Regions from separate parts of the Paenibacillus sp. AD87 genome, predicted to be linked through region 2. Evidence: riboswitches for the same ligand, from Rfam matches in the RefSeq annotation. Region 2 holds a riboswitch; the other holds the start of a gene.

Region 1 (7,408 bases), 690 kb from region 2:
CATAATCTGTATCTGCATTCTTCCATTGTGCAAACCCGTCAGATTGAACAGACGCCCAAAGGGAAAAAAGAAGCGATCCTGTATTCCACCATGGATTCAACCATCGCTTTAACGCTAGCTTTGTTCATCAATGCAGCCATTCTGATTGTGTCTGCTGCCGTGTTTCATAGTGCGGGTATGACCCAGGTCGCGGAAATTACAGATGCTTACCATCTGTTGACACCTCTGCTGGGAACCACCATCGCCAGCATCCTGTTCGGTGTAGCCCTGCTGGCTTCAGGCCAAAACTCAACACTCACAGGCACGTTATCCGGACAGATTGTAATGGAAGGCTTCCTGAACATTCGTATTCCAGCGTGGCTTCGTCGACTGGTTACACGTCTGATCGCTATCATCCCGGCCGTCATCGTAACAGCCATTGCCGGAGAGCACGGAACAGAGGAACTGTTGATTCTTAGCCAGGTTGTGCTGTCTCTGCAGCTACCCTTTGCCGTCATTCCGCTGGTAATGTTTACGAGTGACAAAAAAAGCATGGGGGCTTTTGCCAACAAGCTTTGGCTCAAAATCATCTCCTGGATCATTGCCGGAGTTATCGTTGTCCTGAATGTGTATCTGATTATCCAGACCATTCTGTTGTTCTAGGTTAAACGGGATTACGCCGTATTTTGTCTAACTCAAAAAGGCTGATCAACTCAAGTAACGTACCCCTTGAGACGATCAGCCTTTTATATGTTTGAGCAGCAGCCTAATTATACCGATTAGATCTTAAACACTGCTCTTATTTAGTTGTCTGAATTTTGAGTTACCATTAACAATGGAAGAAGTTCCTCCAGTGATTCAATAGTCCAGTCTGGACGCTCTGCATCCGCAAGCTCCGGCTGGAACCTGCCATAACCCTGCAAAATCCGGATCGTGTGCATACCCAGCTTCTTAGCCGGAATAATATCATTATCAATCCTGTCGCCGATCATGACCGCTTCCTCAGGTTTGCATCCCGCCTGTTTCAACGCTACAGCATACAATTCAGGATCAGGCTTGGACACTCCTTCTTCAGCCGAACAGGCCAGCACATCCACATACTTGCGCAAGCCGTAGCTATCCAGCCGATTTTCCGTCCCCGGACTCTGATTGGCAATGATACCAATCTTATAGTGTTGCGACAACGTCTGGAGAACAGCGTCGGCTGACGCAAAGGGGCGCTCAAGCTCTTTGCGGAACTTCAGCTTCTCCTGTATCTGTTCCCGGTGCCCCTCATCGCTGATAAGGGTACGAATAGCCAATTTCATCGGCCATTGCTCGTAATTTCGGTAAGAGGCGGCAAATATATCTCGCACCGTCTGCATCTCCACCTGATAACCAAGCGCACAAGCTTCACGAACGAACTGACCGATAATATCATCTACCGGCTCCCATTCGTCCACGAGCGTATCCCCCACATCAAAGAACAACCATTGTATTCCACGTACATCCGGCACGCCTATTCCTCCTCGTTAGCCACAGGAAATCCATATCCCTATTTCCCAAACCATAAAAAAGAAGACCCACCAACATGCATGAGTCTCCTCAAGTTTCCGTTTATTTATGATTTCAATTATAACAGGCAGCTGACACTGGATCAATCACAGGAATAGTACTAGCCACTAGCCATTCAGCAGAAACCCAACTTCCCCATTCAAGGAATATACAATACGGTCTGCTCCCATTCCCCGATAGATCCCTTTGGGGTGGCTTTGTTCCGTAATGACACACAAGGACTTGGATGTCCATGAGCGGCAGATCTGCAAATATCGACAGGTCAGGTTAAGGCTATTTTCAAAAATAAAAACATTGCCGACACTACCTTGCGGCAAAAACCATTTCTGAGCTGCAGCCGTGTTCATGCGAATGACATGCTCCACACCGATTCTCCGGAGCCTGCGCTCTTCCCCTGCACTGTTGGTCAGAACGGCAAACGGCATTTTTTTGTACATCAGCAATTTGATAAATTTACGTCCTGCTTCATTTGGAGCAGTCACTAAGATCATCTCTTTATCCATCATTCGTTCCTCCCTTGGCGTGAAAAGACAACAAAAAAGAAGCGTGGGGGACCAAGGCCTCCCGGACGCTTCTTCAATAATCCATAGCAAAAAGACACTATGAACCAGCGTACGGCTTGTTGCCTCTCCCTTTAACGCTTACGAGGTTAGCTGACGGATTCGGGCGCGAGAGTCGCCCTATTTCCGGCTGTCACCGGAAAATTCACCCCATGGATGCCTACTGTCTTGGACAGTTCATCCTGTTGGTTCCCCCGTTTCCCACCCATGAATGAATGGAAACTCAGCGATTAAAACATCGTTCTTTTATAATCATTAATCAGAGCGATATTATCGTTTGTTTCGTTTTTCATGTAAAATTTAATTTAAATTGGAATTACGATATGAATCATACACCCGTGCCATATTGGTGTAAAGTCTGCGCAGATCACCGAATCGACGGATTTTTGCCATTTCACATCAATAATAGCGCTTACAACGCATCCATTCTCTACCCATCTCATCAAAGCTCTCTAATTCTCTCTTTAGCGAAATTCAGGTAGCAAATCAGTCACAGATCATACACGACAGCTTCAAATTGAGTTAAAAAAGCAATATTAATTTTGCATTATTTAATTGTAATCAATATAATAGAAGAAAGAAGAATATGAAATGGAGGCGATTTTCATGTCAGTCTACGACTACAAAGTAAACACCCTTCGCGGTCAGGAAGTTGAAATGTCCAACTATCGTGACAAAGTACTGCTTATCGTGAATACAGCAAGCCAATGCGGCCTCACACCTCAATTCAAAGGTCTGCAAGAGCTTCAGGATAAGTTTAAAGACTCCCCATTCGAAGTTCTTGGTTTTCCAAGCAACCAGTTTGCACAGGAAAAAGGCTCTTCTGATGATATTGCCGAGTTCTGCCAGATGAACTATGGTGTTAGCTTCCCGATGTTTGAGAAGATCGATGTGAATGGTTCAAGCGCTCACCCTCTTTTCCAGCACCTTACCAAAGAAGCGCCAGGCGTACTCGGCTCCAAAGCCATCAAATGGAACTTCACCAAATTCCTTGTGGATCAGAACGGACGTGTTCTGAAACGGTATGCTCCCAAAACAACACCTGATAAAATTGAAGCGGACATCAAAGAATTGCTTAAATAACAAGTAAAGGCCATCCGACCCCAGCAGACAGAATGAGCATGCATTCAGGGGAAACGGGTGACCTTTTTTTGTCTGGCCCATCTGTACTGTAAATAAAACAAAAAAAAGAAGCTTCCCATACGGGAAGCTTCTTTTTTATCGTTCTTATGATGCGGTCGAGAGGACTCGAACCTCCACGGGTATACACCCACTACCCCCTCAAGATAGCGTGTCTGCCATTCCACCACGACCGCATGTCGTAAATAATCGGCAACAAAATTGATTATACCCGGTTCATGTTTAAAAGTAAAGCATTTTTCTTAATATCATTTTAACTGCGCTTTTCCTTCCATAAATCGTATAATCTCGTCATTTTCTCCTACGAAGTGCATATGATTAAATTTAATCCCGTTTGTATACCCGATTAGGCCGATCACTCTACTTTATTTGTATTACCATCCTTCATATCCCTTAGTATAAAGTAACTCATAAAGTTATATAAAATAACACTAAATAGATTTAATATTCAAAAAACAAAGAAACTATTGACAAAAAGCGGATATTTATGTGAATATATATATCATATAATTCGGATTCACAAACATAAAGCGAACCAAAAAGGAGTATAAATGTTATTTAACATAACATTTAACGAACGTAGGAGGCGAAAGATTGTGAACCGTGGGAATAAGCTGCTCGATTATGTCAAACTGCTTGATTCCTCTATCCAGGTCGGAGGGTTCACCCATTCCTTCGGTATGGATGCCCATATCGCTGAAGGTACCATTCGTAGTGTTGAAGATCTCGAATCATTCATGCGCTGTCAATTGCATCCCAGCATCGTGCGTCTGGAAGGTATGGCGATTAAAGGCATATACACCGCCGCAGATCACAAGGACGCATGGCGTACAGCCCTCATCGACAAACTCGTTCATGTCCAGCGCACCCCAGTCAATCTTAGAGAACATGCCTCCATTATGGGCAAACGACTAATTAAGCTAGCTCGCGCACTACACCCCTGGATTGATTTTAGCCATCTCGAACAAACGCTGGCTAAGTATGAATCTGTTGGCTGTCTCCCCACTGTTCACGCCTGGATTAACCACCACCTCGAAATCCCTGTCGAGGAGGCGGTCCTTGGTTATCTGCATTCAGCCATGAGTGCCTGCATAACCGAAGCCTCCAAAGTGATTCCTCTTCATACCGATACAATCCAGGACCTGCTGGTTCGCCTGGCCGCAGATCTGGAGCATGAATGGCATACCGTCAGCGCCTCCGCTGCCGATGGACCGGTACAACCAACCTCAATGTCCATGAAAACATTGTTCCCAAGCTTCCACATGCTTGGAGCAGGGCTTCACGCCTACAGAGCCTAATCTGTCCCCATCCCTTCATAACCCGCCTCCTCACACTGTAAAAATATAAAAAACACGCCGCAACCTCCTGGTCAAGACCCCATTTTGTAGACATTATAAAAAGACCCTAGGCTGCAAACTGGCGTCGGTACTCTACCGGCGTCAGTTTTTTTAGTTTTCGTTGTGGCCGTTTTCGGTTGTAAAAACGGATATATATTTCGATTTTGCTTTGTGCTTCAGCAACCGTTCGGATATGATAAGGATAGAGTCCTTCCGTTTTGAGATGCGAGAAGAAACTCTCCATAGAGGCATTGTCATAACAATTTCCTCGGCGAGACATGCTGATCCGGGCGCCAACCTTTGGCAGCATGTCGTGGTAAGCATGAGACGTGTACTGGAATCCTTGGTCGCTGTGAACGACCAGTCCGGTCATGTCTTTTTGCTTCACAAACGCCTTGCTAAATGTGCGGAGCACCAGTTCATTGTCGTTGCGTTCGCCTATTTCGTAAGCCACAATTTCGTTATTAAACAGATCCTTTATGGCTGAAAGATAAACCCAGCGCTCGCCCACACGATACTGGGTAATGTCGGTTACCCATTTCTGATTTGGCTTTTCCGCACGGAAGTCGCGCTTCAAGAGATTCTCTGCTACACGCTGCGCAGGTGCATACGAGCTGCTGGAGCGTCGTTTACGACGGATTCGAGATTGAATACCGAGCATTTGCATCAGGCGGAGCACCTTTTTGTGATTCATCCAAATCCCTTGATCTTGCCAAAGGAACAACTGGATCTGTCGATAACCATATTTGCCTTCATATCGTTGATACGTTTGAAGCACCTGTTTCTTCGCCTTTGCATCGCGATCAATTCGTTTACGTTTTACATAGGCATAAAACCCACTCCGGGACACGCCAAACACATGGCATAGACTCTGGATATCACCGTAAGCCGCTACTTTTTCCATGATCTGAAATCTCTCTTGTTTGCTTCCTCCTTCCAGATTACCAAGCACTTTTTTAGCAACTCATTCTCCCGTTTCAGGTTTTGCACATAGCGGTCTTGATCCATGTATTCTTTTCGACGACCTCGTTGATCCATCAGTCCGAACTCGCCTTGCTCCCGGTATTTCCGCATCCATCTCTTCATTCGTCCCGGGTCATGAATCCCCAAATGTTCATTAATCTTTCGATAAGTCCATCCTTCAACAATATGTAGACGAATGGCCTCTTTTTTAATTTTCTCCGAATATGTATTAAACTTTTGTCCCTTTATCGCCATAAAAAATGCACCCCCTAGAATTTCATCGGTTAAACCTAGGGGTTTTTCCAATGTCTATTCTAAGGGGTGCACTTCACTCCTTGCTGGCGTGTTTTTTATGTCATTTATTTTGTCTATTTAACGTATTTACGCCATTTAATATCTTAAAATACACTTTTTTACGTCTTTTTTAATTGTTAGATGACGTAAATACGTATATAATAAAACATACAGCTCGCATATCTATATATTTTACACCAAGAATAACCAGCTGAACACTACATTCCAACGAGGGGTGAACCCTTTTGAACAAAAAGAAACCTGTGACTCCTTTCGGATGGGCCATTAAACGACGACTAACCGAACTCCAGGTCGACCAAAAGACATTTTGTGAACAGTATGGCATTCCGCCATATCGTCTGTCCAATCTCATTCACGGTACCCGCAAAGCAACCCGGTTCAGGAACCAGGTCGCAGACATCTTGGAAATTCCAGATGATTTAAGATAAGATTTCTGCCAAGGAGGAGCTCATTTCATGAGATACTTAATATCCGATCTGGAGAGATTATCGTTCCAGTCCATTCAACACCAACTTATCATCGTCGATCACAACTGGATCATTCGAAGCTGCAACACCGCTTGGCAACATGGACTTGGGCAACTGCTTCCCAAACAGAGCGTAACAAGCCCCTCCAGAACAGCACCTGAACCGCCTCATTACCTTCATCTTGTAGAGGGGTGGACATTACGCGAGGAGAAAGCAAAAAATGCGAAGATTGTTCAGGAGTTAAAAAGTATCACTGCACCTTTTAAAGACAGTTATACATACGATATCTCCGTTCAAACCGCTCATAGCGAACAGCGGTGGTTCCGTCTGGAACTCACCCCATTGATTCAGGCCGACCCATCCCTGCTGTCTGATCTTGCACTGATTGCACACACGGATGTTACCGAACAGAAACAGACAGAACGCCAATTGAAGAAGGCTCTGTCTGAAGTGCGTACTTTGCGTGGACTGCTTCCCATCTGCGCTGTCTGCAAACAGATTAAGGATGAACAGGACAGCTGGAACTCTGTTGAAAGTTATTTGGAGAAGCACACCCATGCCGAATTCACTCATGATATCTGCCCGGATTGCATCCGAAGACTATATCCGAAGTACTCCAACATTCTGGACAAGCGCTCCTGAACTCATCCTACGCCATGAACCTTAGCTACACAGACAGATGGTGCTCAAACTGCGACATATCCAGCTCTCGCGGTGCTCCTTGCAGTGCAATTGCCCCTTTGTCCATTACATAGATATAATCTGCAGCACCGCGTACAAAATCAATGCTTTGCTCCACCAGCAAGATGGAGATCTCACCCTTTTCCTTAATTTGCAAAATGACCTGCCGGATGTCCTCTACGATGGAAGGCTGGATACCTTCTGTCGGTTCATCCAGAAGCAATAATCCCGGCCGGGCAGCCAGCGCGCGGGCAAATGCCAACTGCTGTTGCTGCCCACCACTTAGATCACCACCCTGTCGACCATACATCGTGGCAAGCACCGGAAACATCGCCAGCACATCCTCTGGGAACGTCTTTACACTCGCTGCACTTGTCTCCAGACCCAGCAGCAGATTTTCCTTTACTGTTAG
Region 2 (7,408 bases):
TCAACGTCCCAGTCGATCCTCCAGCCGTTTGCATACTTTTTCCAGAAGTCCACGTAATTGTGATCAAGCGCCCAGGAAAGCTCAAACCAGATGTTATTTCTGTCCAGGGCTTTGGACCATGCCTCCACATCACCGCGTGCATCCCGGCTCAGGTTATTAATTCCCGATCCTGGCGTCACACTGTCGAATTTGACAAAGTTGATTCCCCACTCGCCAAGAAGATCCGCGATGGAGTCAATGTACTTCAGTGAGCAAGGGTTCGAAAAATCAATTTTGTACGTGTACGAATCCCAAGCATCCATAACAACGAGCGGTTTTACTGCAATATCTTGCATATGACATGCCCCGCCCGTACCATAAACCTCAAGGTTTTTATCATAGGCTGTGATTGATAATCCAGGAATCAGATAGATTCCGATCTTCTGTCCGTTATTATGGACATAATCAATAACCTCCTGAAATCCATTTGGATAAAGAACAGTACTCGGAATTGGACGGCCGTATTCATCTTCGTCACCGTTCCAGCCAGCATCAATATTAATGTATTCATATCCATGGGCTTGCAGCTTCTCGTGCATGGCATCCGATTGCTTCTTAATACTCTCGGCCGATGTCCAGTTACCCGCCCCGTCATATACCTGCATGCTGTAACTACTCCAACCCATATACGGCTTTTGGGCCAGACTCTTATCTGCTGCTTGTGCCACATTACCTGTCGTTCCCATAATTCCGAACTGCACTGCTGCAATCATGAATACCATGAAACACATTGCCATCCTTTTTCCGATTCGTTTCAAATTATCCCTACCCCCTCTGAATTTGGTCGTTCAAATCCTTGTTGATAGCGCTTCCATACGAGAAGAGAATAGTGGATGATGGATACTCAGGATAGGTACAATTCGGTATTTTACGTACAATAAACCTGAAATATAGGGGCAAACCGTCGCAGAACAAACACATTTCCATTAATGGATAAATAAACAAATAAAACTTCATCTTTGCTCAAGTCGAGGGAAAGGGTTGAAAACAATTATGATGAGCAAATATCAAAATCTGCAAACAAATAAAAAAGGTTCCGAGAGTGGCAGCAATGCCATTCTCGGAACCTTTTTCGTGTTACATATGATGCGGTCGAGAGGACTCGAACCTCCACGGGGGTTAGCCCACACGGACCTGAACCGTGCGCGTCTGCCAATTCCGCCACGACCGCGTATGTCTTATCTCCGAGAAATTATATCGCGGCGACAAGAGATAATATATCATGTGCAGGTAATTAGTGTCAACAAAAAAAATATAATTTCGCCTTCAATGATAAAGCTTTTTATAAATTATATCTTTGAAGGCCAGTTGCCATACCAGGCATACCAACCTCTTCTTTCCTTATCGATATCGCTGAGTTTGTATTTCACAACCCCATCACGTCCTACGAAGATCGGTTTATCCGTTCCAATTTCGTAAAAACGTGCCCAAATTGGCGATGCACCTGAATCAGCTACGAGTTTGCTATCTCCGTTTTCTCTGACATACTTGTATCCTGTAATTTTCACGTTGTTGAACCAGGCTTCTGCCGCTTGAATGGAAGCCTTAATTTTCGAGTTCGACGGTCTTGTTTTCAAAAACTTTACAATCGTACTGCTCTCTCCAGCACTTAGAGAAGGCACTTCATATATCCTTGCTCCTGCAGGTTTTAGGGAGCTGGAATCATGCTGCTGTCCCCATGCAGTCAGTTTACCATTTGCTACAACCTGTGTATTGAGAATAGCATCTACACCTTTGGCAACTGATTTTTTACTGCGATCCGCAAGAGAGCTGTCGATGAATGAGAAATCACCTTTACGTGCACCTACTTCATCCAGCATGTACATGACATTAATCATGGCATCGTCGTTGAAGGTAATGTGTTTGTGATAGCCTGAGCTCTGGTATACTTGTGGCCATCCTCCATTGGAGTACTGCATATTTAACAAAAAGTTGATTCCTTTGATGGCAGCAGCCGAATATCGCGGATCATTTGTCTTTTTAAATTCCTTCGCTAATCTTCTAATTTCTGAGTATGTAGCTTTATTATCAATCGTAGATTTGGCCCACTCACCACTTGTTTCTTTGTAATCCTTCTTCCATCCCCCGTCAGGACGTTGATTCTTCAAAATATCTGAGATACTTGCTGTCGTTCCAGATGCGTCTGCAGCAGATACCTTAGCAGCAGGCTGAAATACCATTCCGACAACAGAGAAAATCATTGTACATGCCATTACCAAAGATGCAAACCTTGCTTGTGCCTTCAACATCGTTTAGAACACTCCCCAATTCATTTTCTGCAAACTGTTTTCCTTGAGCGTCTCCCCTCCTTATATTTGTTTTTAAACTCAAACTATTTCTTTTCATCCAATAAGTGGATTATACAAAAAGAATTCTATGCAAAACAATGAATTTTGTTAATAATTGCAACAATATGTAACAAATTCTTTGTCTTAACCTATAGGTATCGTCTAATCGAAATGTGAGAAAGCCAATAAATTATCCAATTTTTCTCCATTTGAAACAGTAGTTACTTTTTTGTCATCTATTAAAACCCAATATTCGAGTTATTTCTACATAAATAGCGATAATTCCGTTAACATTGAGATGATAAGAAGTGTTCAAAATCGGTTTGACATTTTCGCATTTATGCAATATAGTTTCAAAAGGTTACAAAAACTTAATTATTCATTTGCCGAGTTTCATGTTTGAAAACGGGGGAACCATTTTGGGTGAATTATTCTTATACATAGGAAATATAGGGAACCTTCTACCGAACCCTTAGCTAACTCCGTAGGCATCGAAGGGAGAACAAAAATTTTGAAAAAGCTTATCATCTCCATTTTTGGAGCAGCAGTTCTATTTACATCCGGTGCAGCAAGCACAGAGGCAAGCAGTATTAACACCGTCGTTAACAACATGACTGGCATACCTTACAAATGGGGCGGCACAACAATGGCCGGATTTGATTGCTCTGGATTTATGAGATATATTTTCAACAAATATAGCATTGAATTACCACGCACTTCCCAGCAACAAGCTAAGGCCGGAACTCCGGTATCCAAAGCTAATCTGCGTACTGGTGACATGGTATTCTTTAATACGATGGGCAATGGCATTTCACATACAGGTGTATATATCGGGGGCGGACAGTTCGCTCATGCTTCAAGCAGCAAGGGTGTCAGCATCACACAATTATCCAATCCTTACTTCAACGATCGTTACGTAACAGCACGCCGGGTAACAGGACAATTTATGTATAACAAAATGCTGGGCAAAATATAAGTTTGATTTGATATAGCGCAAAGAGGAGGCTCCGGGTGAATCCGGGACCTCCTCTTTGTTTGGGGCTTTTGTTTACAAATCCGGTGTGCTGTAGACTTCTATACTTAATGTAAAGCCTTCTGTACTCTCATTGCACCCTGAGACAGCGCATGGCCTCCGCCTACCGCTCCAGCCACAGCAACCGTCTCCATAATCTCCTGATCGGTCGCTCCTTTGGCACGTGCCTCTTCCACATGGTAAAACGTACACACCTCATTGTTCGCAAACAGTCCAATACCCAGCGCAATCAGCTGTTTGGTCTTGGCATCAATCGCCCCTGCCTGAAAACATTCTCCAGTGAACTCATGATAAGACTTCACCACAGCTGGCAGCACATCGCTTAATTCACCAATCTGATCTTTATAGGCATGAACCTTATCATTCATCAGTGTCATGGTTACCGCACATCCTCTCGGCTGATATGTTACAAGCTCTCACTGTACCTATCTTCTCTCCGGAGAGGTGTAATTATGCCAAAACATCCATGGTAAATGAACCTAAATAGGCATGTCCTATTCTTCGAGCAGGCTCTCGCGTGGTTCGCTGAACAATTGATATCGGTAATTCCGATCAAGCTTGACCACACGCCGATTCTGACGGCGAATGAGTACCTGCTCCCCGTCCCAAGCCACTACAATACCTGTCACATCATTGGACTGAATCTCGTCCCGTACTACCCTTACTTTTTCACCCGATAAACGCAGTGCATCCAATTGTGCATCACTGATCATATTTATGGCGCCTACTTTCCCAAAAAAATTATTTACAAAAAGAGACCTAAATGAAAAGTCATTTAGGTCTCACGTGACTGTATTGGACTGTCATGTCATTCGAAAGTATGTCCCGACTGAAAGTTACCGCTGCGCGTGCTCTTTGCTGTCGTTCTTCTCAAACCAAAAATCAAGCACTTTGGCGGACATCACACGTTCTTCAAGGTACTCCACTTGATGCGGTGTAAATTGTTCTTTCCAAGAGAAGGACAACTCTTCGCACAAGCCTACAATCGTCAGCAATTCTGACCAGGCAACGTAGCGTTTGTACCAGAAAAATTGAGGATGTTCAATCATATAGGGATAAAGGTCATCGAATTCCGTATGTTTACAATCCAGGGCACGCTCAAAATGTACTTTCGATTCCGCCAGCTTATCAATAAAAAATTGTTCTGTTGCCGGTTGGTTACCCATGGTGTTGCCTCCTCTCCCTAACATAACCCCATTATAAATGAAATCAGCGGTCATGCAAAGGCATTGTTATAAAAATAGGCACTTTTTCCTTTAAAAAGTCACAATTCGTTATCGTCAAATTGCACGGTGCCATCGTTCAGTGAACGAATGCGCACCAACGCTTCAACCGGGATGCCCTGCTCACGAATAGTGCGCGCTCCGGCCTGAAAACATTTTTCGACCACGACACCGAATCCAACCAGTTCCGCACCCGAACGTTCGATAATTTTGATGACACCACGAGCGGCATCACCATTCGCAATGATATCGTCAATAAACAAAATACGGTCATTCTCATGAATATATTCACGCGACACCATAATATCCGTTACGATCCCTTTGGTAAAAGAAGGTACTCTTTCACAGTAGGCGTCGGGGTCAGCCAAAAGTGTTTTTTTGCGACGAGCAAATACCAGCGGAACACCCAGTTCATGTGCGGCAGCAAAGGCGACCGGAATCCCGGAAGACTCCACTGTAATGACCCGAGTTACACCACTTTCACGAAAACGAGCGGCAAATTCACGTCCCATTTCCATCGTCAATGCAGGATCAATCTGGTGATTCAGCAGACCATCCAGCTTCAGCACCTGATCTGACATGACTACACCTTCTTGTAAAATTCGTTGTTTCAATACTTCCATAATTTGACCTCCCAAGCCTATCCTATGACGTAAAAGTATCATAGATCCGGCTATCAGTTCAAGCGAAATTGCCTTTGCTCTTGTCCAGAGCATAGAAATGACCCTATGTCACACTTCAATTGTCATGACTTTGATGGGTCAAGCATACCTTGTACCATGGCACCCGCATGTCCAAACTATTCAGGGGCCTGAGAGGGGAAACGCATGAAACAGGCATTTCGGGTGCTGCAGATCGCATTTACATACATTGGAACGGTAGTAGGAGCCGGCTTTGCAACAGGACAGGAGATATTGCAGTTTTTTACCCAGTATGGCAAATGGGCCACCATTACCATTGGCTTATCGACCATGCTCTTTGTCTGGTTAGGTACAAAAATGATGCTGATTGCCCATGATACCGGCTCGCGCTCATACGAAGATCTCAACAAGCATCTATTCGGTCATAAAGCAGGAAACTGGATTACCTGGGTTACCCTTCTTATTCTCATCGGAGTAAACAGTGTCATGCTGGCCGGAGCAGGGTCGGTCTTTGTAGAGCATCTGGGGCTTCATTACCAGACCGGACTGATTGTTACCCTTATCGGTACATATCTGCTGCTTGGACGGGGCATTCAGGCTATTCTGCAAATGAACAGTATCGTAGTGCCAATGATGCTCCTGCTCTCTCTGCTTATGATCACCAGCACCATACATCATCCCGGCGCAAACCGATTTATTACATTAACCACGGACAGCAATCCAATCCAGGTCTGGTTATCTCCTCTGTTGTATACTTCATTCAACCTGGCACTTGCCCAAGCTGTACTTGTTCCGGTGGGGAATCAGATTCGCAGCCGAAAGGTACTGAAATGGGGCGGCGTTCTGGGCGGGATTGGTGTAGGATTCATGCTTATGGCAGCCCACTTCGCCATGTCAGCCCAGATGCCTGGCATCACGCAATTTGAAATTCCAATGGGCAGCATTGCCTTTCAACTTGGATGGGTAGTCCAGTCTATCTATGTATCCCTGATTTTTATGGAAATCTTCAGTACATTTGTAGCCGATATTTATGGAATGACCCTCCAACTCAGACAGCATGTCCACGTACATCCCAAACTAATCATACTGGCCATCATGCTGCTATGTTATTCGCTTAGCCAGTTTGGGTTCAGCTCCCTGCTCTCTATCCTTTACCCCATTTTCGGCAGTTTGGCACTGGTCTGGGGTGCAAAATTAGTAATGGATCGATGGGGAAGCTTTCGAGGTCGTAACAAACACCTATAACAACGTATTTTTGTTGCGAAGCATCATTTCCCTAAACATAAAAAAAGCCGCTGTTCACACAGCGGCTTCCTTCTTTTCCCTTTCCAGAAGTTAAAACTGGCTCGGGAATTGCAAATACATTTTTTTCAGTTCATTGACCGATCTACCCAAAGAGTAATGGGTTTTGGCCTTTTCGCATGCCGAACGAGCGAGCTCATAACGGTACGCCGGGTCAACCATCACCTTCTCCAGCGCTTCTGCCAGTGCAGACGGATCTTCTGATGGCACCAGCAAGCCGTTACTGCCGTTCTCAATCTGTTCGGGTATGCCGCCAACATCTGTACCTACAAGGGCAAGACAGCTAAGCGCTGCTTCCGCGAAAACAGACCCGAACGCCTCCGCCCGCGAAGGAAGTACAAAGATATCAAAAAATGGCATGAATTCCTCAGGGTGCAGCGTGTAACCATAAAAAATAGTCTCATTATAAATGCCCAGCCGCTGGGCCAATTCTTCCAAGTCTGGACGGATCGGTCCGTCCCCAATAATATGAAGCACATAATCATGTCCCCGGGCTTTCAGTTCGGCACAGGCTTTGAACAGAATATCCAGCCCTTTCGCCGGAACCAGACGGCATACGGTGACCAGCTGTGGTATCGCGTTCTCATGGGGAATTGGCTTAAACCTTTTCTCATCAAAACCATTCGGAATCACACCGATAACTTCGGGGTGCTGTACATAAGGCGCCAGATAACGACGGAAAGAATCCGATACTGTTAACAACCGCTCTGCCTGGTGCTCCAGCTCACCATAGATGGCCAGCAGGAATTGATGCTCCGGTCCGTTCGGCTCAATCCGTCCATTCAGTATCAGCTCTCGCTCATAACTGGAGTGGATCGTTTGAATGAGAGGAACATCCGGGAAAACCTTCTTCATTGCAAGCCCCGCAATAGGATGATGGGC

The links. Region 2 has a riboswitch for cyclic di-AMP ahead of gpAD87_RS16040 (C40 family peptidase). Riboswitches for the same ligand answer to the same signal wherever they lie in the genome.
Region 1: another riboswitch for cyclic di-AMP. It lies ahead of gpAD87_RS19390 (hypothetical protein); the one in region 2 lies ahead of gpAD87_RS16040 (C40 family peptidase).

Annotation. Positions count from the first base shown of each region.
Region 1 is NZ_LXQN01000007.1:4,385,361-4,392,768, forward strand. Features, by position in the region: gene gpAD87_RS19380 (Nramp family divalent metal transporter) at 1-642, shown strand, start outside; gene gpAD87_RS19385 (HAD family hydrolase) at 783-1,475, opposite strand; gene gpAD87_RS19390 (hypothetical protein) at 1,641-2,039, opposite strand; cyclic di-AMP (ydaO/yuaA leader) riboswitch at 2,157-2,332, opposite strand; gene gpAD87_RS19395 (glutathione peroxidase) at 2,700-3,176, shown strand; partial or broken gene gpAD87_RS32990 (hypothetical protein) at 3,155-3,220, opposite strand; tRNA gene gpAD87_RS19400 (tRNA-Leu) at 3,327-3,409, opposite strand; gene gpAD87_RS19405 (urease accessory protein UreF) at 3,830-4,531, shown strand; gene gpAD87_RS19410 (IS3 family transposase) at 4,638-5,474, opposite strand; gene gpAD87_RS19415 (helix-turn-helix domain-containing protein) at 5,462-5,788, opposite strand; gene gpAD87_RS19420 (hypothetical protein) at 6,073-6,276, shown strand; gene gpAD87_RS19425 (hypothetical protein) at 6,304-6,957, shown strand; gene urtE (urea ABC transporter ATP-binding subunit UrtE) at 6,983-7,408, opposite strand, start outside.
Region 2 is NZ_LXQN01000007.1:3,690,935-3,698,342, forward strand. Features, by position in the region: gene gpAD87_RS16025 (X2-like carbohydrate binding domain-containing protein) at 1-752, opposite strand, end outside; tRNA gene gpAD87_RS16030 (tRNA-Leu) at 1,127-1,210, opposite strand; gene pelA (pectate lyase) at 1,329-2,288, opposite strand; cyclic di-AMP (ydaO/yuaA leader) riboswitch at 2,702-2,833, shown strand; gene gpAD87_RS16040 (C40 family peptidase) at 2,839-3,303, shown strand; gene gpAD87_RS16045 (carboxymuconolactone decarboxylase family protein) at 3,408-3,737, opposite strand; gene gpAD87_RS16050 (hypothetical protein) at 3,855-4,073, opposite strand; gene gpAD87_RS16055 (hypothetical protein) at 4,197-4,526, opposite strand; gene gpAD87_RS16060 (xanthine phosphoribosyltransferase) at 4,625-5,206, opposite strand; gene gpAD87_RS16065 (YkvI family membrane protein) at 5,411-6,469, shown strand; gene gpAD87_RS16070 (glycosyltransferase family 4 protein) at 6,560-7,408, opposite strand, start outside.